DNA from 3 places in the Massilia sp. LMS1-1-1.1 genome. Region 1 is predicted to be linked to each of the others. Evidence: predicted binding sites of a transcription regulator. Region 1 holds the regulator's gene; each other region holds the start of a gene.
What was found. Region 1 encodes sigma-54, which starts transcription at its own class of promoters, with help from an activator protein. Its sites were predicted from a motif close to TGGCANGNAANCTGCTTT; they were not measured.
Positions count from the first base shown of each region.

Region 2: the regulator sigma-54 is predicted to act here: its motif matches at 3,990-4,007, upstream of MRBLMS1_RS09805 (beta-propeller fold lactonase family protein).
Region 3: the regulator sigma-54 is predicted to act here: its motif matches at 2,968-2,985, upstream of MRBLMS1_RS26960 (TorF family putative porin).

Region 1 is NZ_JBFPNG010000023.1:186,376-193,976, forward strand. Features, by position in the region: gene rapZ (RNase adapter RapZ) at 1-383, shown strand, start outside; gene MRBLMS1_RS15855 (enoyl-CoA hydratase/isomerase family protein) at 384-1,469, opposite strand; gene hpf (ribosome hibernation-promoting factor, HPF/YfiA family) at 1,606-1,965, opposite strand; gene MRBLMS1_RS15865 (RNA polymerase factor sigma-54) at 2,035-3,513, opposite strand; gene lptB (LPS export ABC transporter ATP-binding protein) at 3,518-4,273, opposite strand; gene lptA (lipopolysaccharide transport periplasmic protein LptA) at 4,273-4,854, opposite strand; gene lptC (LPS export ABC transporter periplasmic protein LptC) at 4,880-5,491, opposite strand; gene MRBLMS1_RS15885 (KdsC family phosphatase) at 5,534-6,067, opposite strand; gene MRBLMS1_RS15890 (KpsF/GutQ family sugar-phosphate isomerase) at 6,067-7,101, opposite strand; gene MRBLMS1_RS15895 (cation:proton antiporter domain-containing protein) at 7,186-7,601, shown strand, end outside.
Region 2 is NZ_JBFPNG010000004.1:8,094-15,694, forward strand. Features, by position in the region: gene MRBLMS1_RS09790 (PQQ-dependent methanol/ethanol family dehydrogenase) at 1-611, opposite strand, end outside; gene MRBLMS1_RS09795 (DUF779 domain-containing protein) at 659-1,048, opposite strand; gene adh (aldehyde dehydrogenase) at 1,103-2,623, opposite strand; gene MRBLMS1_RS09805 (beta-propeller fold lactonase family protein) at 2,970-3,926, opposite strand; gene MRBLMS1_RS09810 (TonB-dependent receptor family protein) at 4,131-6,269, shown strand; gene MRBLMS1_RS09815 (substrate-binding periplasmic protein) at 6,432-7,265, opposite strand; gene pedF (cytochrome c-550 PedF) at 7,281-7,601, opposite strand, start outside.
Region 3 is NZ_JBFPNG010000065.1:755-8,355, forward strand. Features, by position in the region: gene MRBLMS1_RS26940 (DUF1840 domain-containing protein) at 1-124, opposite strand, end outside; gene MRBLMS1_RS26945 (hypothetical protein) at 306-851, opposite strand; gene MRBLMS1_RS26950 (YifB family Mg chelatase-like AAA ATPase) at 916-2,436, opposite strand; gene MRBLMS1_RS26955 (accessory factor UbiK family protein) at 2,547-2,795, opposite strand; gene MRBLMS1_RS26960 (TorF family putative porin) at 3,066-3,833, shown strand; gene MRBLMS1_RS26965 (P-II family nitrogen regulator) at 3,845-4,183, shown strand; gene MRBLMS1_RS26970 (ammonium transporter) at 4,195-5,733, shown strand; gene gshA (glutamate--cysteine ligase) at 5,938-7,236, shown strand; gene gshB (glutathione synthase) at 7,334-7,601, shown strand, end outside.

The sequences.
Region 1 (7,601 bases):
TCGCCTCCGAGCGTGCGCCGCTGACCCTGTTCTTCGAATCGTTCGCCTTCAAGCTGGGCGTGCCGCTGGACGCCGATTTCGTCTTCGACGTGCGGGCCTTGCCGAACCCATATTACGACCTGGCGCTGCGCCCGCTCGACGGCCGCGACGCACCCGTGATCGCCTTCCTCGACGCGCAGCCGAGCGCACTGGAACTGCTGGCCGACATCCGCGCCTTCATCGAGAAATGGCTGCCGTCATTCAAGTCCGACAACCGCAGCTACCTGACGGTGGCCCTCGGTTGCACGGGCGGCCAGCACCGCTCCGTGTACATGGCGGAACGGCTGGCGCAATACTTCGGCCCGAATGAACGGGTAGTGTTGCGCCACCGCGAGCGCTCCTAGTTAATTCAGGTGGCGCAGCGGATGCGCTTGAGCCGGCCAGACGGGCGCGAAGAAGCGCGCCACCATGGCCGCGTCGACCTCGTCCAGGCTTGATGGATTCCAGCGCGGCGCGTTGTCCTTGTCGACCACCAGCGCGCGCACGCCCTCGAGCACTTCGCCATGCTCGAAATTGTGGCGCACCACGGTGCGTTCCAGACGCAGGCAATCGGCCACGCCCAAGTGAGCCCCCCGCTGCAGCAATTCCAGGGTCACCGACATCATCAAGGGCGAGCGCAGGCGCATGGCCGCCAAAGCCTTGCTGGCGAACGCGCTGTCGTCCTGTGCCAGCGAGTCCATGATGGCCGCCACGGAACCCGCACCGAAATGGCGGTCCAGCGCCGCGCGCGCCGCCGCCAGCGAGGAGACGCCTGCCTGTGCCTGGAATGGCGCCGCCAGCGCCTTGATGGCCACCGGCAAGGCCTCGCCCGGCGTCGACTCGATCAGGGCCAGCAGCGCCCCCATCTGCGCCTCGGGCAGGTAGACATCGGCCAGGTCCGTGTACAGGGCGTTGGCCGCGCTGATCGTCAAGCCCGTCAAGCCCAGGTACAGGCCCAGCTGGCCGGCCAGGCGGGACAGGAAATAGCTGCCGCCCACATCGGGAAACAAGCCAATATTGACTTCAGGCATGGCCATGCGCGTGCGGCCCGTGACGATGCGCAAGCGGTTGCCGGGCCCGGCTTGCGCCACGCCCATGCCGCCGCCCATCACCACGCCATCCATCACGGCGATATACGGTTTCGGATAGAAATGAATTACATGATTTAACGCGTATTCTTCCGTAAAGAAATCTTCCAGCAAGGCGCTGCCGCCTTGCGGCGTGGCCAGGCCCGCATCGTAAAAGAAACGGATGTCGCCGCCGGCGCACAAGGCTTTTTCGCTGCTCGAGCGGATCACCACGGCGTCCACCTGCGGATCGTCGCGCCAGGCCAGCAGGGCCGCGCTCAGGGCGCGCACCATCTCCAGCGACAGGGAATTCAAGGCTTTCGGACGGTCGAGCACGATGTGCCCCGTGCGGTTGCGGATGGTAGTCTGGACGAAGTCGCTCATGGCAGGCGTGAAAGAAGTGAAAGTACAAACATTTTAGCGCCTGCGCGGGGAACATTGCGTTCAAAAGGCAGGGGCGCAAAAAAGGGCGCAATGTGCGCCCTTAGTTGATCACAACCGGTTGAAAGTCGCGGGCCGCTTAGGCGGGGGCGAATTCTTCTTCCGAGCTGTCTGGCAGATGCTTGATCGCCTCTTTACCGTGCCCTTGCACTTTGGTTTTGTATTTCATCACTTGCCTATCGAGCTTGTCGATCAGGGCATCGATCGCGGCATACAGGTCTTGTGCCAGGCTTTCCACATAGACAGTTTTGCCACTTAAACGCAGGTTGACTTCGGCCTTTTGACGTTTTTCTTTCTCTTTGAGGTTATCCACGGTCAGAATCACGGCGATATCGATAACTTGATCGAAATGACGTTTCACGCGCTCCAGCTTCGTTTGTACGTATTCACGGATGGCTGGTGTCACTTCGAGATGATGTCCGCTGATGGTGAGATTCATACACACTCCTAAAGATGATCGGGTTCGTGCGGTCCATCCTATCCGGCCCGCAGAGGAACCGAAAAAAACTTACAAACACTTACGCAGGCTCACTGGCGGAATTTTCAACGCTTCCCGGTATTTGGCAACAGTACGTCGCGCAATCACCATGCCTTGTTCCCCCAGCATGTCCGCAATCTTACTGTCGGATAAAGGATTTTTAGGGTCTTCTGCTCCTGTCAGTTGCACGATCAATGCCCGTATCGCCGTCGATGACGCTTCGCCCCCCGCTTCGGTGGCGACGTGGCTACCAAAGAAATATTTCAACTCGAACATGCCGTGCGGGGTCAGCATGTACTTTTGAGTTGTTACCCGCGAGATAGTACTCTCGTGTAAACCCAGTGTATCAGCTATTTCACGGAGCACAAGGGGGCGCATGGCAACGGCTCCGTGCGAGAAAAAGTTCTTTTGTCTTTCTACTATCGCCTGTGCCACGCGCAGGATCGTGTCGAAACGCTGGCGCATATTCTTGATCAACCACTTAGCTTCCTGCAACTGTGCGCCCATGGCGCCCTCGCCCTTGCCCTGCTTGAGCAAGTTGGCATACATGGCATTGACGCGCAGGCGCGGCATGACGTCGTTGTTCAGGGTCACTTGCCAGCCATTGCGCGCGCGCTTGACGACGACGTCGGGCACCACGTAATCGGACACGTCCGATGCGAATACGGCGCCCGGATGCGGATTGCACTGGCGAATCACCGTCTGCGCTTCGCGCAAGTCTTCATCGTCGCAGTCGAGGGCTTTTTTCAGCTTGTTGAAATCGCGCTGGGCAAACCAGGCCAGGTGCTTTTCCACGATGACGAGGGCCATGCGCCGCGTCACCATGGCGATGTGCGGCAAGCGCTTGATCTGCAGCGCCAGGCATTCGGACGCATTGCGCGCGCCCACGCCGGGCGGATCGAAACTTTGCAGCAGCGACAAGGCCGTGCGCATCTCGTCGGCATCGATTTCCAGCTCTTCCGGCAGACGCGCCAGGATGTCGTCGAGCGTCTCTTCCAGATAGCCATTGTCGTCGAGCGCGTCGATGATCAGCTCGACCAGCGCGCGGTCGCGCAACTCGAGCACCGTCACGCGCATCTGCTCCATCAGGTGTTCGCGCAGGGTGCAGTGATGGGCCTCGAGTTGCGGGCGCGAATCTTCGTCGTCGGGCGCCTTGCCCCGGCTCGCCTCGCTCCAGTCGCTGTCACCGCCGTCCGCAGCGGCCGGGCCCTCGCCCGCCTCGCCGTCAAAGGTTTCCGCTTCGGCCGGCGCGGCAGGCGCCTCCTGGCCTGGCGGCTGGGGCGGCGCTTCGGCCGGCGCGGCCGTGGAACTCAAGGCCCCGTCCGACAGCAGGCGCAGCGAACGGTCGAGCGGATCGTCGAGGCGCTCGAGCAAGGGATTGTCCGTCAGCAGTTGCTCGAGCTCCTGGTGCAATTCCAGGGTCGACAATTGCAACAGGCGTATCGATTGCTGCAACTGCGGCGTCAGTGCCAGGTGCTGCGAAGTGCGCAGCTGCAATGATTGTTTCATTGGCTTACATGCGGAAGTGTTCGCCCAGATAGACCCGGCGTACCGACTCGTTCGCGATGATGTCGTCGGGGCGTCCCGACGCCAGTACCGAGCCCTGGTTGATGATGTAGGCACGGTCGCAAATACCCAGCGTCTCGCGCACATTATGATCGGTGATCAGCACGCCGATATTGCGCTCCTTCAAGAAGCGCACGATGCGCTGGATCTCGATCACGGCGATCGGATCGACGCCGGCGAACGGTTCGTCGAGCAGCACGAAACGGGGATCGGTGGCCAGCGCGCGGGCGATTTCCACGCGGCGGCGCTCGCCGCCCGACAGGGACAGGGCCTGGTTCTCGCGCAGCTTTTCAATCTGCAAATCGGCCAGCAGTTTATCCAGGCGCTCCTCGATCTCGGCCTTCTTCAAAGGACGGCCTTCGACGGTCTGGATTTCCAGCACGGCGCGGATATTGTCTTCCACCGTCAGCTTGCGGAAGACGGACGCTTCCTGCGGCAGATAGGACAAGCCCATCTGCGCGCGGCGGTGGATCGGCAGGCTGGAAATGTCCACGCCGCTGATGTCGATGCTGCCGCCGTCCGACGGCACCAGGCCGACGATCATGTAGAACGAGGTGGTCTTGCCGGCGCCGTTCGGGCCCAGCAAACCCACCACTTCGCCGCATTCGACTTGCAGCGAGACATCATGCACGACTTGCCGCTTGCCATAGGTTTTTTGCAGACCGCGAACGATCAGGGTGCTGCCGCAACGAGTATTGTCCATTATTTCTTTCCTGGCGCAGGCGTGGCCGGCGCTTTCTCCGCTTGGGGCGCCTTGGTCTTCGGCTGGATCACCATGCGCACGCTGCCGCCATCGGAGGTGCTGGTGCCGCTGTCGGAATTTTCCATCTTGAATACTTCCTGGCGGCTGTCATACGAGATGAAGGCGCCATTGGCCACGTCGGTCACTTTCGTGCCTTCCAGGCGCGTCAGCTTGGCCTTGGAAAACAGTTTCACCACTTCCGTCTTGTTGTCGTATTCCACGCGCTCCGCCTCGCCCTCGACCCACAGGTCGCCCGCGCCATCGCGCTTCTGGCGGAACGTGGCCAGCTTGCCGGGATCGGCCCAGAAGGTGATGAACTGGTAGCCTTGCGGGTCTTCCGTGATCAGGGCCCGGCCCGCCTTCATGGTCAGGGTGCCCTTGACCAGCACGACGTCACCCGTCAGGGTACGCACTTGCTTGACGTCATCGACGTGGCCGCTACGTGCCGTGATGACGGCTTCCTTCTCGGAATCGGCCTTCTCGGCATGCGCCACGCCCATGATGGCCAGCGAAAATACGGTCAACAGCAAGATGTTCTTCATAGTAGGGTTTCCTTGTTTCATTCTGTCATTGTGCCGCCGCGGCCGGGCGCGGTTTCGGCGGGAGGACCATGCGCAGCGCATTCTGCACTTCCACCACGCCGGTGGCGTTATTGGCCTTCATGCCGATGCCATTGAGGCGCGAGGTGCCCGTCAGGATATCGACAGGCACGTCCGTTTCCATTCTTTCCTCGTCCGGAAACACCGTCAGCGCCTCCGTCCTGACCGTCAGGTTCTGCGCCTTCGGACTGGCCGCGCGGTCGATCACGACCTTGCGGTGCAGTTGCAGCCGGGTATTGTCCTGGTCGATATGCGCCAGTTCCGCATTCATGTTCAACGGCGGCATGCCGGGCGTGAGCTTGCGCACGAAGGGCTGGTCGATATCGGACGAATCGTCCAGCGGATAATGCGTGAGCTTGTTGCCCGACACGATATAGCTGGGCTTACCCGTCAGATCCATGCGCACCAGACTGAAATTGGTGATGAAATAGTCAGGCTCATCCAGATGCTTGCTGGCCTTGATATCCTGGCTATTCTTGTTCATCACTTCGAGCAGCCAAAAGCTGGCCAGCGCGACAACAACCGCGCCCAGCAGGGTAAAAATGGTGCGCCAGCGATGGGCGCCTCCTGGCTTACGCATAGGGTTTCACTCTTTCAAATATCACTGGCGGCAAGGTACGCCTCACTCCAGGAACGGCGCCATGACGCGCGCATAGTTGTCCTGGGCGCGCAGCAGGAATTCGCAGATTTCGCGCACCGCGCCGCGGCCGCCGCCGGCCTGCGTCACATGGTGCGCCAGGTCCTGCGCTTCCGGACGCCCGCCCGGCACGCTGACGGCAAAGCCCACGCGTTTCAGGATGGGCGCATCGATGACGTCGTCGCCGATGTAGCCGCATTGTTCTTCCGTCAAGCCCGTCAGCGCCAGCAGTTCGCGAAACGGCGTCAGCTTGTCGTGGCCGCCCTGGTGCACATGGGTAATGCCCAGGTCTTGCGCGCGGCGTGCCGTAATGGCCGAGCGGCGCGCGCTGATGATGGCCGTCTGCACGCCCGATTCCTGCAGCAGCTTGATGCCCAGGCCATCATACACATTAAACGTTTTCATCATCTCGCCATCGGGGCCGAAATGCAGGCTGCCGTCGGTGAGCACGCCATCGACGTCAAAGATCATCAGTTTGACCTTGGCCGCGCGCGCCAGGTTGTCCGCTACGCTGTCCATCAGATCACCTTCGCTTGCGTCAGATCATGGATATGCAGGGCGCCCACCAGCTTGCCGTCGGCATCGACGACGAGCATCTGGTTGATGCGGAACTGCTCCATCACGGCCACGGCATCGACGGCCAGGCGTTCGGGCGCGATGCTGCGCGGCTGCGCATGCATGACGTCGCGGATCGCCACTTGCGTGAAATCCTGCACGCGCTCGAACATGCGGCGCAAGTCGCCATCCGTAAACACGCCCACGGGGCGGTTGTCCGCATCGACGATGGCCGTCATGCCCATGCCCTTCTTCGTCATTTCTTCCAGCGCCTGCAGCAAGGATGCCTCTACCGGCACTTTCGGCACCCGTTCGCCGCTGCGCATGACGTCATGCACGTGCGTGAGCAGGCGGCGGCCCAGGGCGCCGCCAGGGTGCGAGCGGGCGAAATCTTCTTCCTTGAAGCCGCGCAAGTCGAGCAAGGCCACGGCGATCGCGTCGCCCAAGGCCAGGGTGACGGTGGTGCTGGCCGTCGGCGCCAGGTTCAGCGGACAGGCTTCTTTCTCAACAGAAATATCCAGGTGCACGTCGGCCAGCTGGGCCAGGCTGGAATTCGGTTTGCCCGTCATGGAAATCAGTACGCCGCCCATGCGCTTGACGACAGGCATGATGGCCATCAGTTCGGACGATTCGCCCGAATACGAGATGGCAATAAAGGCATCGTCCGAGGTGACCATGCCCAGGTCGCCATGGGCCGCTTCGGCCGGATGCACGAACAGGGCCGGCGTGCCGGTGGAAGCGAGGGTGGCGGCAATCTTGCGCGCGATATGGCCGGACTTGCCGATGCCGGAGACGACGACTCTTCCTTTGCATTGCAGCAACAGCGCCACGGCGCGGCCCACGCTGTCGTCCGTGGCCAGGCGCGCGTGCAGCGCAACGATGGCGTCGGACTCGATCTGCAAGGTGGTGCGGGCCAGCGCGACAGCGCGCTCGGTCGTCGCTTGCATGTCAATTCGATCAAAAGCTTTCAGCATTGTTTTTTCATGGGTTACACTCATGCCCAAAGTATAAACGAATTAGGAAAGCAAAAAACTTGCCAGTCACAACAAACAACGATTTCCATTGACCGTACCGGGCAACCCATGTTTTCCTCGCTTGAACTGACCCTGATGTTACTCGGCAGCGCCGTGCTGGGCGTGGTCGCTTTCAGAATGTTGCATTTGCCGCCCATGCTGGGCTACCTGGCCGTTGGCATCGTCATCGGCCCCCACGCGCTGGGCCTGGCGGCCGAAAACGAAGCCAGCCACACTTTGGCCGAGTTCGGCGTCGTCTTCCTGATGTTTTCCATCGGGCTTGAGTTTTCCCTGCCCAAGTTCCTCGCCATGCGGCGCATCGTCTTCGGCCTTGGCATGGCGCAGGTGGTCACCACCATCATCGCCACCGTCGTCTTCGGCTGGTTCGTCGGGCGCTACCTGTCCGCCTACATCCACCTGAGCTGGCAAGCCGCGTTCGCCCTGGGCGGCGCGCTGGCCATGTCGTCGACGGCCATCGTCTCGAA
Region 2 (7,601 bases), on a different contig from region 1:
ATCGGGTTACGCGCTTCGACCCGGCCCACGATACCGAATTCGCCTCCCGACACGCCCGTCAGCAGCAAGCCTTCGGCGATCAGCGGCGCGGCCGTCATCGAGTAGCCGGCCGCATAATCGTCGACCTTTTCTTTCCAGACGATCTTGCCCGTGTTCTGGTCCAGCGCCACGAGATAGGCGTCGAGCGTGCCGAAAATCACCAGGTTGCCGTACAGGGCCGCACCGCGGTTGACCACGTCGCAGCAGGGCATGATGCCGTCCGGCAAGCGATGCTCATATTTCCACAGCTTGGCGCCCGTTTTCAAGTCGACGGCAAAGATGCGCGAATACGATGCCGTGACGAACATCTTGCCGTTGTGAATCAGCGGCTGCGATTCCTGGCCACGCTGTTTTTCGCCGCCAAACGAGAACGACCAGGCCGGCACCAGCTTGGCCACGGTCTTGTCATTGATCTGCGTCAACGGCGAATAGCGCTGGCCCTGCGTGCCCATGCCGAACGACAGGACGCTGGCCGGATTTTTCGCCGTGCTGTCGAGCATGGCATTGGTGACATTGCCCACGTCGGCCGCCTGGGCCAGCGATGCCAGACCCAAACCGATGACGATCCCCATGATTTTTTTCTGCACAATCATCTCCCTCTGTTTTATTAGTATGTGTGTCAAGTCTTGCGGTGTTCATGCGGCTGGGCATGCAGCAAGGCGCACTCTTCATCGGTGAACAGGCGCGAACGCGTCAAGAAGCGCTTGCCCGTGCCGTTGTCGAGTGAAAACATGCCGCCATTGCCATCAACCACATCGATAATCAACTGGGTATGCTCCCAGTACTCGAATTGCTCGAGTCCCATGTAGAACGGTGTGCCATTCAAATTGCCGAGATAGATGTCGGTATCGCTGACATCGAACTCGCCCAGCGCGTAGCACATGGGCGCGCTGCCGTCGCAGCAACCGCCCGACTGGAAAAACATCAGCGGGCCGTGACGCTGGCGCAACTTGTCCATCATTTCCAGTGCCGCATCGGTGGCGACCACCCGGGCAATTGCTGCACTCATGGCATCCCTTTCTGCGCGCCGCGCTTGGACGACAGGCGCGGCGCGTGTACCGGTTTAGAAGAAGCCCAGCGCTTTCGGGCTATAGCTCACCAGCAAGTTCTTCGTTTGCTGGTAGTGATCGAGCATCATCTTGTGGTTTTCGCGGCCGATACCCGATTGCTTGTAGCCGCCGAACGCGGCGTGAGCTGGATACAGGTGGTAGCAATTGGTCCACACGCGGCCCGCCTGAATGGCGCGTCCCATACGGAAGGCGCGCGAACCGTCGCGCGTCCACAAGCCGGCACCCAGGCCGTACAAGGTATCGTTGGCAATCGCCAGCGCGTCGGCCTCATCCTTGAAAGTGGTCACGGACACGACCGGTCCAAAGATTTCTTCCTGGAAGATGCGCATCTTGTTATTGCCCTTGAACACGGTCGGACGCACGTAGTAACCGCATTCCAGGTCGCCCGCCTGCGTGTTGCGCTCGCCGCCGGCCAGCACTTCGGCGCCTTCCTGGCGGCCGATGTCGAGGTAGGACAGGATTTTCTCCAGCTGCTCCTGCGACGCCTGCGCGCCGATCATGGTGGACGAATCGAGCGGATTGCCCTGCTTGATGGCGGCCACGCGCTTCAGGGCGCGTTCGATGAATTTCTCGTAGATCGATTCCTGGATCAGCACGCGCGATGGGCAGGTGCACACCTCGCCCTGGTTCAGCGCGAACATGGCAAAACCTTCCAGGCACTTGTCGAAATACTCATCGTCCGCATCCATCACATCTTCAAAGAAGATGTTCGGCGACTTGCCGCCCAGCTCCAGGGTGACGGGAATCAGGTTTTGCGCGGCATAACCCATGATCAAGCGGCCCGTGCCTGTTTCGCCCGTGAAGGCGATCTTGGCGATGCGCTTGCTCGATGCCAGCGGCTTGCCCGCTTCCAGCCCGAAACCGTTGATGATGTTCAGCACGCCCGGCGGCAGCAAATCGCCGATCAGCTCGATCAACACCATGATGGACGCCGGTGTCTGCTCGGCCGGTTTCAGCACCACGCAATTGCCAGCGGCCAAGGCTGGCGCCAGTTTCCACACGGCCATCAAAATCGGGAAATTCCATGGGATGATCTGGCCCACGACGCCGAGCGGCTCGTGGTAGTGGTAGGCATAGGTTTCCGCATCGATTTGCGCGACGGAACCTTCTTGCGCGCGGATGCAGCCGGCGAAATAACGGAAATGGTCGATGGCCAGCGGGATGTCGGCGTTCATCGTTTCGCGGATCGGCTTGCCGTTGTCGATGGTTTCCGCCGTGGCGATCAGGCTCAGGTTCTGTTCGATGCGGTCGGCGATACGGTTCAGGATATTGGCGCGCTCGGCGGGCGACGTCTTGCCCCAGGCATCCTTGGCGGCATGGGCCGCGTCCAAGGCCAGCTCGACGTCTTCCGCCGTGGAACGGGCGATTTCGCAAAATGGCAAGCCCGTGATCGGCGTGATGTTAGGAAAGTATTCACCTTTTACCGGGGCAACGAATTTGCCGCCAATGTAATTGTCATAGCGTTGTTTGAAGGGATTGGCTACGCCCAGTTTGCTGATGTCTGCGAGATTCATGTCGTCCTCTATCGGGTTAATTAGAATGGAATTGCTGTAATTAAAATCAAACGTCCTGGTACAGATGGGGTGAGTACACGGAGTCTTCCGCAAATGCCGTGCCAGCTCGGCATCCCACTACAAACTTAGCCGCTTTTATCCCTGTTACAAGGGCGTAACATCAATACCGGTACACTTTTCAGCACATGCACCGGGGCTTGGGTGAAAGGCGTGGGCCTGTTTGCGTTTTGAACAAGCTGGCGGCGTCCTGTTCCAATTCGGGCCAGCCCTGCGACATCTCCGCTGCGCCGCTGCACAATGGAACAGGTGTACCAGACTGGAACACCTGCTCTGTGCCACCAAGGAATCAACGAATCACCACGCCCCATGGCAATTCACCTACGGCAATATCGGCCACCTTGCGCGCGCTGGCCGTGTCGATGACGGAAACGCTGTTCGAGCGGCCATTGGCCACATACAGCTTGGCGCCATCGGGCGTGATGGCCATGTTCCATGGGCGCTTGCCAACGGGAATGGTGGCCGTCACCTCATTGCTGGCCGTGTCGATCACCATCACCGTGCCATCGATACCATTCGAGACATACACTTGCTTGCCGCTGGGATGGACCACGATGCCATTCGCATTCTTGCCAGCGGGAATGGTGGCAATGGCCTTGCGCGCGGCCATGTCGATGACGTAGACGGCATTGACCAGTTCGCACGCCACGTAGGCGCGGCCCGAGTCCGGACTGAAACCGATGCCGCGCGGACGCAGTCCCACGGCGATGGACGCCACCTGGCGGCGCTGCGCCACATCAATGACATCGACTTGTTCGGCCTCTTCCGCGCTGACCAGCAGCCAGCGCCCATCGGGGCTGAAGACGGCATGTTCCGGGTTGCGTCCCTGTACCTTGATATCGGCGAGCAAGCTACCGGTATGCCCATCGAGCAAGGCCACGCTATTGTTTTCCTCGACGGCCACGGCCACGTGACTACCATCTTGCGAGGCGCTGACACCTTCGGGCGACTTGCCCAGCGCCACCTTACGCACGGGTGCGTCGCCAGCGTTATCGATCAGCAACAAGGCACTGCTGGCGGCGTCCGTGACAAACAATTGCCGCCCGGTGGGATCGGCGGCGATGCCGCGCGGACGCTTGCCGGCTGCAATCTGGCGCACTACCTGGTCGGTCGCCGTGTCGATCACGCTCAAGGTGCCCGATTTTTCATTGGGAACATAAGCAAATGGAGCGGCCTGGAGGGCGCTGCTGGCGAGCGCAGGCAGCAGCCAGCACACCTGGCGCAAGCGCGGGAAGAAGTTGGGCATAATCACCTTTCGATGGCAAAACACAGGAAAAGCGCGCGGCATCGGCGCATCTGAACATTGCTGTATGCAAACGCCGTGCCACTGACACGCGTATAATTTCAGCCCACCAATGGAGACATGGCAGGCATATTGCTTGATACAACTATGCAGACCTGCGCCGCGCACGCGACCAAAGCAGGCTTTTATTCACATTGGAGAATCCGCATGCAGCACCGTTTCCGCCTGAACACCATCGCCAGCCTGTTTGTCGCCGGCAGCGCTACCCTCGCCCCCCACGTCTTTGCCGCCGAGGCAGCTGCCCCGGCCAACGGGCAACTGATGGATACGGTGGTCGTCAGCGGCAGCCGCATCGCCCACCCCAGCCAGGAAGTGCCGGCCTCGATCGACGTCGTCGACAGCGCCCGCATCCAGGATGGCCAAATCCGCGTCAACGCGTCGGAAGCGCTGGCCGCCGTGCCGGGCCTGGTCGTGCAAAATCGTCAGAACTATGCGCAAGACTTGCAGATCTCGTCGCGCGGCTTCGGCGCACGCTCGGCCTTCGGCGTGCGCGGCGTCAAACTGATCAGCGATGGCATTCCTGCCAGCATGCCGGACGGCCAAGGCCAGGCCGCCACCTTCAACCTCGATACGGCCGAGCGCATCGAAGTGCTGCGCGGACCGTTTTCTGCCATCTACGGCAACCACTCGGGCGGCGTGATCCAGCTGTTTTCCAAGGATGGGCAAAATCCTCCGTCCGTCGAATTGAATGTGGTGGGCGGCAGCTACGGCACCAACAAAGTGGACTTGACGGCGCAAGGCCAGGCAGGCGGCATCGGCTACGTGCTCGACGGCTCCCGCTTCCGCACGGACGGCTTCCGCGACCACAGCGCCGCCACACGTGAACAGGCATTCGGCAAGATCACCGTCAAGCCGACTGCGGACAGCAAGCTGACCATCGTCGCCAATAGCCTGCATCAAGGCAACACGCAAGATCCGCTGGGCGCCACCTGGCCCACGTTTGCCCGCGACCCGCGCGCTGGCGAAACCGATGCGAGCGACACGCAAAACCCGAAGCGCACCCTGGCCGAGCGCTACAACACGCGCAAGAGCATCGACCACCAGCAAATCGGCGCCACCTATGAACAGTCGTTCGGCGATGACCGCCTGCATGTGATGGTGTATGGCGGCAACCGCGACGTGATCCAGTACCAGGCTTTTACCAAAGGCTTCCAGGCGCCGGCCAGCCATTCAGGTGGCGTGGTCGACTTCCAGCGTGAGTTCTATGGCATCGATACCAACTGGCTGCACGTGAATCAGCTGGCAGGCGGCAAGCTGAGCACCACCATCGGCATCGATTACGGCCGCTCCAGCGATGACCGCACCGGCTATGAAAATTACATCGGCAACACGTTTGGCGTGAAAGGCAAGCTACGCCGCGACGAGCAGGACGTCGTCTCCAGCCTCGATCCGTATCTCCAGATGGAGTGGCAAAGCGGACCGTGGCTGCTCAGCGCAGGTGTGCGCTACAGCAAGATGAAAGTGTCAGTCAACGACCACTATCTCAGCAATGGCAACGACAGCGGCAGCCTGGAGTTCAGCCACACGACACCTGTGCTGGGTCTGCTGTATAAACTGACGCCGAACGTCAACGTGTACGCCAGCGCCGCGCGCGGCTTCGAAGCGCCCACCTTGAATGAACTGTTTTACTCGGGCACGGGCGGCGGCTTCAATTACCAGCTGAAACCGGCCACCAGCACCAACCTGGAAGCAGGCATCAAGGCCAGAATCGCCAACAACACCCACGTAAACGCGGCCGTGTTCCAGATCAAGACCAACGACGAACTGGTGGTCGACAAGTCCAGCGGCGGGCGCACCAGCTATCGCAATGCAGGTAAAACCTTGCGCCAAGGTATGGAAGTGTCGCTGGACTCAAACTTGCCATATGGTTTCACGGCAAAAGTAGCACTGACCAGCCTGCACGCCGTGTATGACCAGGCGTTTGGCAGCGTGCGCGAAGGCAGCCGTTTGCCTGGCGTGCCCAGCGCCAACCTGTTCGCGGAACTAGCGTGGAAAGATACGCTCGACCGCTTTGGCGCGGCGCTGGAAAGCGTGGCCAGCAACCAGGTCTACGCGGAAGACAGCAACATCGAAAAACCGGCGCCCGGCTACACGGTGTTCAATGCGCGCTTCAACGCCAAACAAAACGTGGGGAACTGGCGCTTCAAGGAATTTGCCCGCCTGAACAATCTTTTCGACAAAAACTACGTGGGCTCCGTCATCGTCGGCGACAGCAACAAGCGTTACTATGAAGCGGCGCCGGGACGTAACTGGCTGCTGGGTGTCAGCGCCCAATACTCGTTTTAAGAACACCTGAGAAAAAGTCCATGGCCGCGTTGCATTGCCTGGTCGTACTATTCGTACTGCCTGCGGCAATGCGCCTTGCCCTGAACATTTTTCAGGCGTTCTTATGACAATAAAGCCCGCACATCTTCCGATGCGCGGGCTTGTAAACTCAAGCAAGCTACTTCAGGGCCGCGCTTCCTTCACGCCATACTTTTCAAAGATGGTTTTCAGTTCACCGCTGGCCGCCATCTCGTTCATGGCTGCCTGCAGCAACTTGGCCACGTCGAGCTGTTGCTTGCTGACGGCCAGGCCCACGGCCCAGCCGGCACGCGGCAAGCGGGCGAACGCCATTTCGTTCAAAGGGAAAGCAGGATCGCTTTTCAGCACCGATTCGATTTCCGAACGGTTGGCCAGCACGGCGTCGAGCTTGCCCGCCTGCAATTGCTGCAAGGCTTCCGCGGCCGTATCGAAGATGCGCACGTCGTCGCGGTACTTGCCATTGTCTTCGCCCAGCATCAGCATGGCCGCGATCGACACCTTTTCCACGCCGATACGCTTGCCGGCCAGCGAAGCGACGCCATCGAATTGCGGCACGGCTTGCGCGCTGCGCACCAGGCGCACGGTTTCCACGTAGTACGGCGCGAAGATCTCAACCTTGTCATTGTCAGCCATCAACTTCTTGTCGACTGGCACATGCAGCATCACGTCGGCGGGGCCATAACCGAGGTAATGCCCCTTCCACACCATATTGCGCAAATCGTCGTTCAGATTTTCGCCGGCGGGAAATGGCAGCAAACTCAGTTTCAGCCCCAGCTTTTTCGCCAGCGCTTCGGCGATGTCGATATCGATCCCTACACCCTTGTCGGAAAACGGCGCGAACTCGTTATATACAGCCACTTTCAGGCTGCCCGACTGTTGCACTTTCTGCCAGTCGGCGTGCGCCGGCGCGGCTGCGCACAGCGCCAGGCAAGCGAGCGAGATCATCGCGCGCACGCCCCGGAGTTGAAATGAACGCATGGGACTCCTTCGTGATCAGTTCGATTCTCTACGGGTTTCCAGATAGGTCTTGATGGCCCACATGGCTTCCTGGTTGAACACGCCTTCGAACGGCGGCATGTACACGGCGCCATTGCGCACTTTACCGTGGCGGATGGTGGTCAGGTAGTAATTGTCCGTCTCCTTGTAGCAAGCCTGTTTCTTTGTCTCATTCTTGATACTGAAACAATCGCGGTCGAGCTGGCGCAAGTCCGGCGCGATGCCGCCCGAGATGGCTTCGATGCCGTGGCAGCGGGCGCAATTCTGGTTGTAGGCCGATGTGCCCACCGTCAAGGCCAGCTTGTTGCCCCGATACGG
Region 3 (7,601 bases), on a different contig from region 1:
CCGCTTCAGCTGGCGTGATGACGCCGCGCGTGGGGTTCTTGTGCAGGATGTCGAGGATACGCTGGGCATGTTCTTGGTACATCAGCACTTCAGGGGAAGATTTGGATTTGAATGAGATCAACATAAGCGCTTTCTGAAACTTGTTGTTAGTGTCGAAACAATATCACGACTTGAAATGTCGCACAGGCCGTCCGTTTGTCCCGGATTGCATATTTGCAAGCCGGATAGAGCCATCTGTTGGACAACGCACGTATTTACAAGAGCTCGCTTATCGTGAAAACACCCGTTTAAGCGATCGTTAAGTCTCAATCCAGTTTCACCGAGTCCATGAAGGTGTCGATGGTGTCACGCGACAGCTTGCTTTCTTCGCCGAGAATGATGATCTGGAAGATGCGTTTATCCTGCGCCACAAAACGGCCGACCAGCAAGACAGGCTTGCCTTGCTGCGTGCCTTTGGCCTCGATGCTGAGCGAACTGCGCTGCTGCGTTCCGGCAGCCGTGCTGCTGGCCGCCGATGCGGATTTTTCGCTGCGCACGGTGCCGTTGATGTTTTTCAACAGGGCAGTCTGCATGGCGGGCAGGGCCGCTTGCGCCTGTTCTGCGCTGTCGAGCACGGCGCTGCCGATGGCGAAGGTATTGCCATCGACTTCGCTGGCCGTCATGGTCAGGCTGACTTTCTTGCCATCGAGATCGACCTCGCGCGTCAGCACGGCGGGCTTGCCTGGAAACAAGGCCGTGAACTGGGCGTCGGGGCTGCGATAGTCGCGCCAGTTGAACTTCGGACTGCAGGCGGACAGGACGCTGGCGGCCGCGAGCGTAGCCAGAAAGAGGGCAAGTGATGGTTTTTTCATCAGCAGATGGTAGCAGCGCCGCCAGCCACGCGCAATCGCGCACGTGTGGCGCTCACTGGCCAGCTTATATTTCACGCAGCACGCGCCGGTACTGGATCGCTTCGGCGACATGCGCTTGCGTGATGCCGGGGCTGGCCTCCAGGTCCGCGATGCTGCGCGCCACGCGCAGTACCCGGTGATAGGTGCGCGCCGACCAGTGCAATCGCGCCATGGCACCATGCAGCAGCTGTTCGCCATGCGTTTCCAGGCGACAATGCTGTTCGATTTCCGTGCTGCTCAGGCGCTGGTTCGCTTTGCCCTGGCGTGCCAGCTGCAGGGCAAAGGCTGCCGCGACCCGCGTGGCGATGGCTTGCGTGCTTTCGCCAAGGCCTGCGTGCCGCCCCAGCGCCGCCGGCGGCATGGCGGCCACTTCAATCTGCAGGTCGATACGGTCGAGTAGCGGACCGGACAGGCGGCTGTGATAACGGAGCACGGCGTCCGGCGTGCAGCGGCAGCGTCCCGAAGCATGGCCCAGATAACCGCAGGGGCAGGGATTCATGGCGGCGATCAGCTGGAAGCGGGCAGGAAACTCGGCCTGGCGGGCCGCGCGTGAAATGCTGATCACGCCCGATTCCATGGGCTGGCGCAGCACATCGAGCACCCGGCGCTGGAATTCGGCGATTTCATCGAGAAACAGCACACCGCAGTGGGCCAGCGAGATTTCTCCCGGGCGCGGCACGTTGCCGCCGCCCACCAGGGCCACGCCGGACGCCGTCTGGTGCGGAGCACGGTAGGGGCGCCGTTTCCAGTGTTCCACCTTGAAGTGGCCGCCCAGCGAATGCACGGCGGCCGATTCCAGCGCCTCTTCGTCGCTCATGGGCGGCAGCACGCCAGGGAAGCGACTGGCCAGCATGGTCTTGCCCGCGCCCGGTGGCCCCACCATCAGGACGTTATGGCCGCCCGCGGCCGCCACCTCGAGTGCGCGGCGCGCCTGCTGCTGTCCTTGCACGTCGGCAAAGTCCGGATACGCAAAATCGGGTACGGCCAGCATGGGCTGATGGCGTTGCAGGGTGGTCCGGCTGGCGTGCGCGGCAAAATGCGCGCAGACCTCGAGCAGGCTGTGGGCGGGATAGATGCAGGCATCGCTGACGAGAGCCGCTTCGTCTGCATTCGCCTGCGGCAGGATGAAGGCGCGCGGTGCGCCCGACTGGCTGCGCTGCATGGCAAAGGTCATGGCCAAGGCGCCACGGATGGGGCGCAACTGGCCCGACAGCGACAGTTCGCCAGCGAATTCGTAGTGGTGTAATTGGTCGCTCGGCAACTGGCCGGAGGCGGCCAGGATGCCCAGTGCGATGGGCAGGTCGAAGCGCCCCGATTCTTTGGGCAGGTCGGCCGGCGCCAGATTGGCCGTGATGCGCCGCGCCGGCATCTCAAAGCCGCAGTTTTGCAGCGCGGCGCGGACGCGGTCGCGCGATTCCTTCACTTCCGTATCCGGCAGGCCGACAATCGTAAACGAAGGCAAGCCATTGGCAAGGTGGACTTCGACACTTACCTCGGGCGCTTCCATGCCGGCCAGGGCGCGGCTTTTCAGGACGGCCAGACTCATCAGACTCCCCTGTGGCGCGGGCGCGGGCAGGATCAGTCTAGCGCGTGGAAGGCCGTCGGGCTTGAGCTATGCCAGCAAGGCCGTCAATAACGCGCCTGGCTGGCCGCAGCTTAGGCCTTGGTGTCGTTCAGGCGCGTTTCCAGCTCGATCAGGCGCAGTTCCAGCGCGTCCAGTTTGGCGCGGGTCTTGGCCAGTACTTGCGCCTGGATATCGAATTCCTCGCGCGTGACCAGATCGAGGCGGGCGAAGCCCTGGGTCATCATCGATTTCACGTTTTTCTCGATATCCTTGGCTGGCGAGTTTTCGATGGCTTGATGGATCTTGCCTTGCAAGTCGTTAAAGAAGGTATTCATGTCCATGGTCAGTCCTTTTATGGTGCGGCCTGTGCATCGCACCATTGCGGTGCACAGCGGCGTTAATCTGGTGCGAAACTGGGCAAATTCACAATGCTTCAGCAGCCCGTACCCGCATGCCCAGAGGCTTGGAGGGTATGTATGGCCGGAAACGCACCTGTCAAGGTGGCAATGGAGCTGGCACGTATTCTGCTAAAGAAGGTATGAACGCTTTGTGATCTCCAGCCAAGATTTTAAACCTCAACCGCTTTAAAAGTTCAATAAAAGGGAATCGCCATGAAGAATCTGTCCAAGAACATGACTTTAGCTGCAGCGTTGACGCTGGCCATGACCGCCTTGTGCGGTAGCGCCATGGCCCAGGATGCAGTGGCGGCGCCTGCTGCAGCCGAGGCCGTACCTGATAACGTGGTGAGCTACAACGTGGCGCTGACCAGCGACTACCGCTACCGCGGCATCTCGCAAAGCCGTTTGAAACCGGCCATCAGCGGCGGTGCCGACTATACCCACAATCCGACGGGTTTGTACGTCGGTACCTGGCTGTCGAGCATCAAATGGATCAAGGACGGCGGCGGCGATACCGACCTGGAATGGGATGTGTACGGTGGCAAGCGTGGCGAGATCAGCAAGGATTTTACCTATGACGTGGGCGGCCTGTACTATTTCTATCCCTCGAATGGGCTGAGCACCAATGCCAATACCTTCGAGCTGTACGGCCAGCTTGGCTATGGCCCGATGTATATCAAATACTCGCATTCGACCACGAATCTGTTCGGTGTTGCCGACAGCAAGAACAGCGGCTACCTCGATGTGGGCGCCAACGTCGAGGTGCATGATGGCTACATGCTCAACCTGCATGTCGGACGTCAGAAGGTCGAGCACAACGATTCCCTCAGCTACAGCGATTACAAGATCGGCGTGACCAAGGACTTCGGCATGGCGACCGTTTCCCTCGCTGCGGTGAAGGCCAACATCACGTCGCTGGCACCGAATGGCAAGAATCTGGCGAAATCCGGTCTCGTGCTGACCGTATCCAAAACCTTTTAAGCGAGACTGCCATGAAAATGATTACCGCAATCATTAAACCGTTCAAACTGGACGAAGTACGTGAAGCCTTGTCGGCTATCAATGTGCAAGGCATTACCGTTACCGAAGTCAAAGGTTTCGGCCGCCAGAAAGGTCACACGGAACTCTACCGTGGCGCCGAGTATGTCGTCGATTTCTTGCCAAAAACCAAGATTGAAGCGGCCGTCGATGACGCCATTGTCGACCAGGCCATCGAAGCGATCGAAGGTGCCGCGCGTACCGGTAAAATCGGCGATGGCAAGATTTTCGTCTACAACCTGGAACAAGTCATCCGCATCCGTACCGGTGAAACCGGTAACGAAGCGCTCTAAGGGGAATATTGATGCGTAAAAATATAACAAAATTGCTAGCTGGGTTTGCCTGTCTGTGTGCGTTTGGCGTCGCTGCGCCGAGCTTTGCCGATGCTCCCGCCAAGACGGAGGCGGCCACGACCACGGCCGTCGCCGCCCCCGCCGTCACGCCGGTGGCTGACGCAGCAGCACCGGCTGCCGCCGCTCCGGCCCCGGCCGCTGCAGCGCCAGCTGCCGCGCCCGTCGCCAACAAGGGCGATACCAGCTTCATGATGATCAGCACCTTGCTGGTGATCTTGATGACGATTCCCGGCCTGGCCCTGTTCTACGGCGGCCTGGTGCGTTCGAAGAACATGCTGTCGGTGCTGATGCAAGTGTTCATGGTGTTTGCACTGGTCATCGTGCTGTGGTGCATCTACGGCTATTCGATCGCCTTCACGGAAAAAACCGCCTTCTTCGGTGGCTTCGACCGCCTGTTCCTGAACGGTATCTGGGATCCGGCCAAGGGCACGTTTGCCGCCGCCGCCACCTTCAGCAAGGGCGTCGTCATTCCCGAGTTCGTCTTCGTCGCGTTCCAGGGCACGTTTGCCGCCATCACCTGCGCACTGATCGTCGGCGCCTTTGCCGAGCGCGCCAAGTTTTCCGCCGTGCTGGCCTTTGTCGTGCTGTGGTTCACGTTCGCCTACCTGCCAGCGGCCCACATGGTGTGGTTCTGGACCGGTCCTGACCTGATCACCAACGCCGCCACTTCGGCCAGCGAAGCCCTGAAGGCTGGCTGGATCTGGCAAAAAGGCGCGCTGGACTTCGCCGGCGGCACCGTGGTGCACATCAATGCCGCCGTCGCCGGCCTGGTGGGCGCGATCATGATCGGCAAGCGCGTCGGCTATGGCCGCGAATCGATGGCGCCGCACTCGCTGACGATGACCATGATCGGTGCGTCGCTGCTGTGGGTGGGCTGGTTTGGTTTCAATGCCGGTTCCTCGCTGGAAGCGGGCGACGTGGCTGCGCTGGCCTTCGTCAATACGCTGTTGGCCACTGCCGCCGCTACCCTGTCGTGGGTATTTGGTGAGTGGATCAGCAAAGGCAAGCCATCGATGCTCGGTGGCGCATCGGGCGCCGTTGCCGGCCTGGTGGCGATCACCCCGGCGGCCGGCTTTGTCGGTCCGATGGGCGGCCTGGTCATCGGCTTGCTGGCCGGTGTCGTCTGCCTGTGGGGCGTGAATGGCCTGAAACGCCTGATTGGCGCCGACGATTCACTCGACGTGTTCGGCGTGCATGGCGTGGGCGGCATTCTCGGTGCCTTGCTGACGGGTGTGTTTGCTGCACCACAATTGGGCGGCCAAGGCATCTTCGATTATGTCACCAACAAGATGTCGGCTGACCCGTACTCGATCAGCCATCAGGTGTGGGTGCAGGCGCAAGCGGTCGGCACCACTATCCTCTGGTCTGCCATTATTTCCGTCATCGCCTATAAACTGGTCGACATCGTCATCGGCCTGCGCGTACCGGAAGAAGAAGAGCGCGAAGGCCTCGATATCACCAGCCATGGCGAGCAAGCGTATCATGGTTAAATAGTCATTCTCTGGCATGCCAGCGCCCCGGCGCCGCATGTCCGGCTGGAAAAGGCACCTCATTGAGGTGCCTTTTTTTCGTTGTGGGAATGTAAAAGGTCTTTAAAACAAGGCTTTTGCCCCGATTTGGGGTACTTACACGGTAATATAGTCGGCAGTTCTGTGTGCTTTTTTGAATACTGCACATAATTTAAGGATGTAACTATGGTTCCCCATCTCGTCACGGCCCTGACCGGACCGCTGCTCGACCTCGAAAAAAAGATTCTGGCCGCGACGCCGGCCATTGAGCGCTGGTTTCGTATGGAGTGGCAAGAGCACACGCCGCCCTTCTATTGCTCGGTAGACTTGCGCAACGCCGGCTACAAGCTGGCGCCCGTCGATACCAATCTGTTCCCTGGCGGTTTTCACAATCTGGCCACGGAAATGCTGCCCCTGTCCGTGCAAGCGGCCATGGCCGCCATCGACAAGTATTGCCCGGACGCCCGCAACCTGCTGATCGTGCCGGAATTGCACAACACCACGCCGCAATACCTGCAAAACGTGGCGCGATTGATGCAGATATTCCGCCAGACGGGGCTGCACGTGCGCTTTGGCTCGTGGTCGCCCGAGATTACCCAGCCGACACCGCTGGCGTTGCCAGATGGCAACATGCTCGTCATCGAACCGCTCGTGCGCCTGAACAATGGCCGCCGCCTGGGCTTGAAGGATTTCGACCCTTGCACGATTCTGCTGAATAACGACTTGTCGGACGGTATCCCCGATATCTTGCAAAATATCCATGAGCAAAGCCTGTTGCCACCCTTGCACGCGGGCTGGGCCTTGCGCCGCAAGAGCAACCACTACACGGCCTACGATGAAGTGGTGAAAAAATTCGGCAAGATGATCGATGTCGACCCGTGGATGCTCAACCCCTTCCACGCCAAGTGCAGCGACGTGAATTTCCAGGAAGGCGAGGGCGAAGATGCGCTGGCCGCCAGCGTCGACGTGCTGCTGGCCAAGATCCGCAAGAAATACAAGGAATACGGCATCAAGGAAAAGCCGTTCGTCATCGTCAAGCCCGATGCGGGCACGTATGGCACGGGCATCATGACGGTGCGTGACGCGAACGAAGTGCGCGACCTGTCGCGCAAGCAGCGCGAAAAAATGTCCATCGTCAAGGATGGCCAGCTGGTGACCGACGTCATCATCCAGGAAGGCGTGCCGACCTTTGAAAGCATCAAGTATGCCGTGGCCGAGCCCGTCGTCTACATGATCGACCGCTACGTGGTGGGCGGCTTCTACCGCGTGCATGCTGAAAAAGGCGTGGACCAGAACCTGAACGCACCCGGCTCGCAGTACGTGCCGCTGGCGTTTGCCCAGCAGCATGCCGTGCCGGATTTGAAGGCCAAGCCGGGCACGGCCGCGCCGAACCGCTTCTATGTGTATGGCGTGGTGGCGCGCCTGGCCTTGCTGGCCGCGTCGCTGGAAATGGAGCGCACGGACCCAAATCCCGAGGTGTATTGATCCGTCAACGAGACTTGCCGGGCCCGGCGACTACCGCGCCTGGCGATCTCGGCTAGAATCAAGCATTCCTTATCCAGGCTCCCCGATTGGACGCACCATGAAAATTGCATTCCTTGCCGACCCGCTGGCAGGCTTCAAGACTTACAAAGATTCCACTTTCGCCATGATGCGCGAGGCGGCCAAACGCGGCCATGCCGTGTATGCCTTCGAACAGAAGGACATGGCGCTGGAAGAGGGCATCGTCACGGCACGGGTCAAGCACATCGAGCTGACCGGCGACGAACATGACTGGTACAAGGTTGTCTCCACCGAAGAAGTGCGCCTGTCGGCGCTGGACGCCATCATCGAGCGCAAGGACCCGCCGT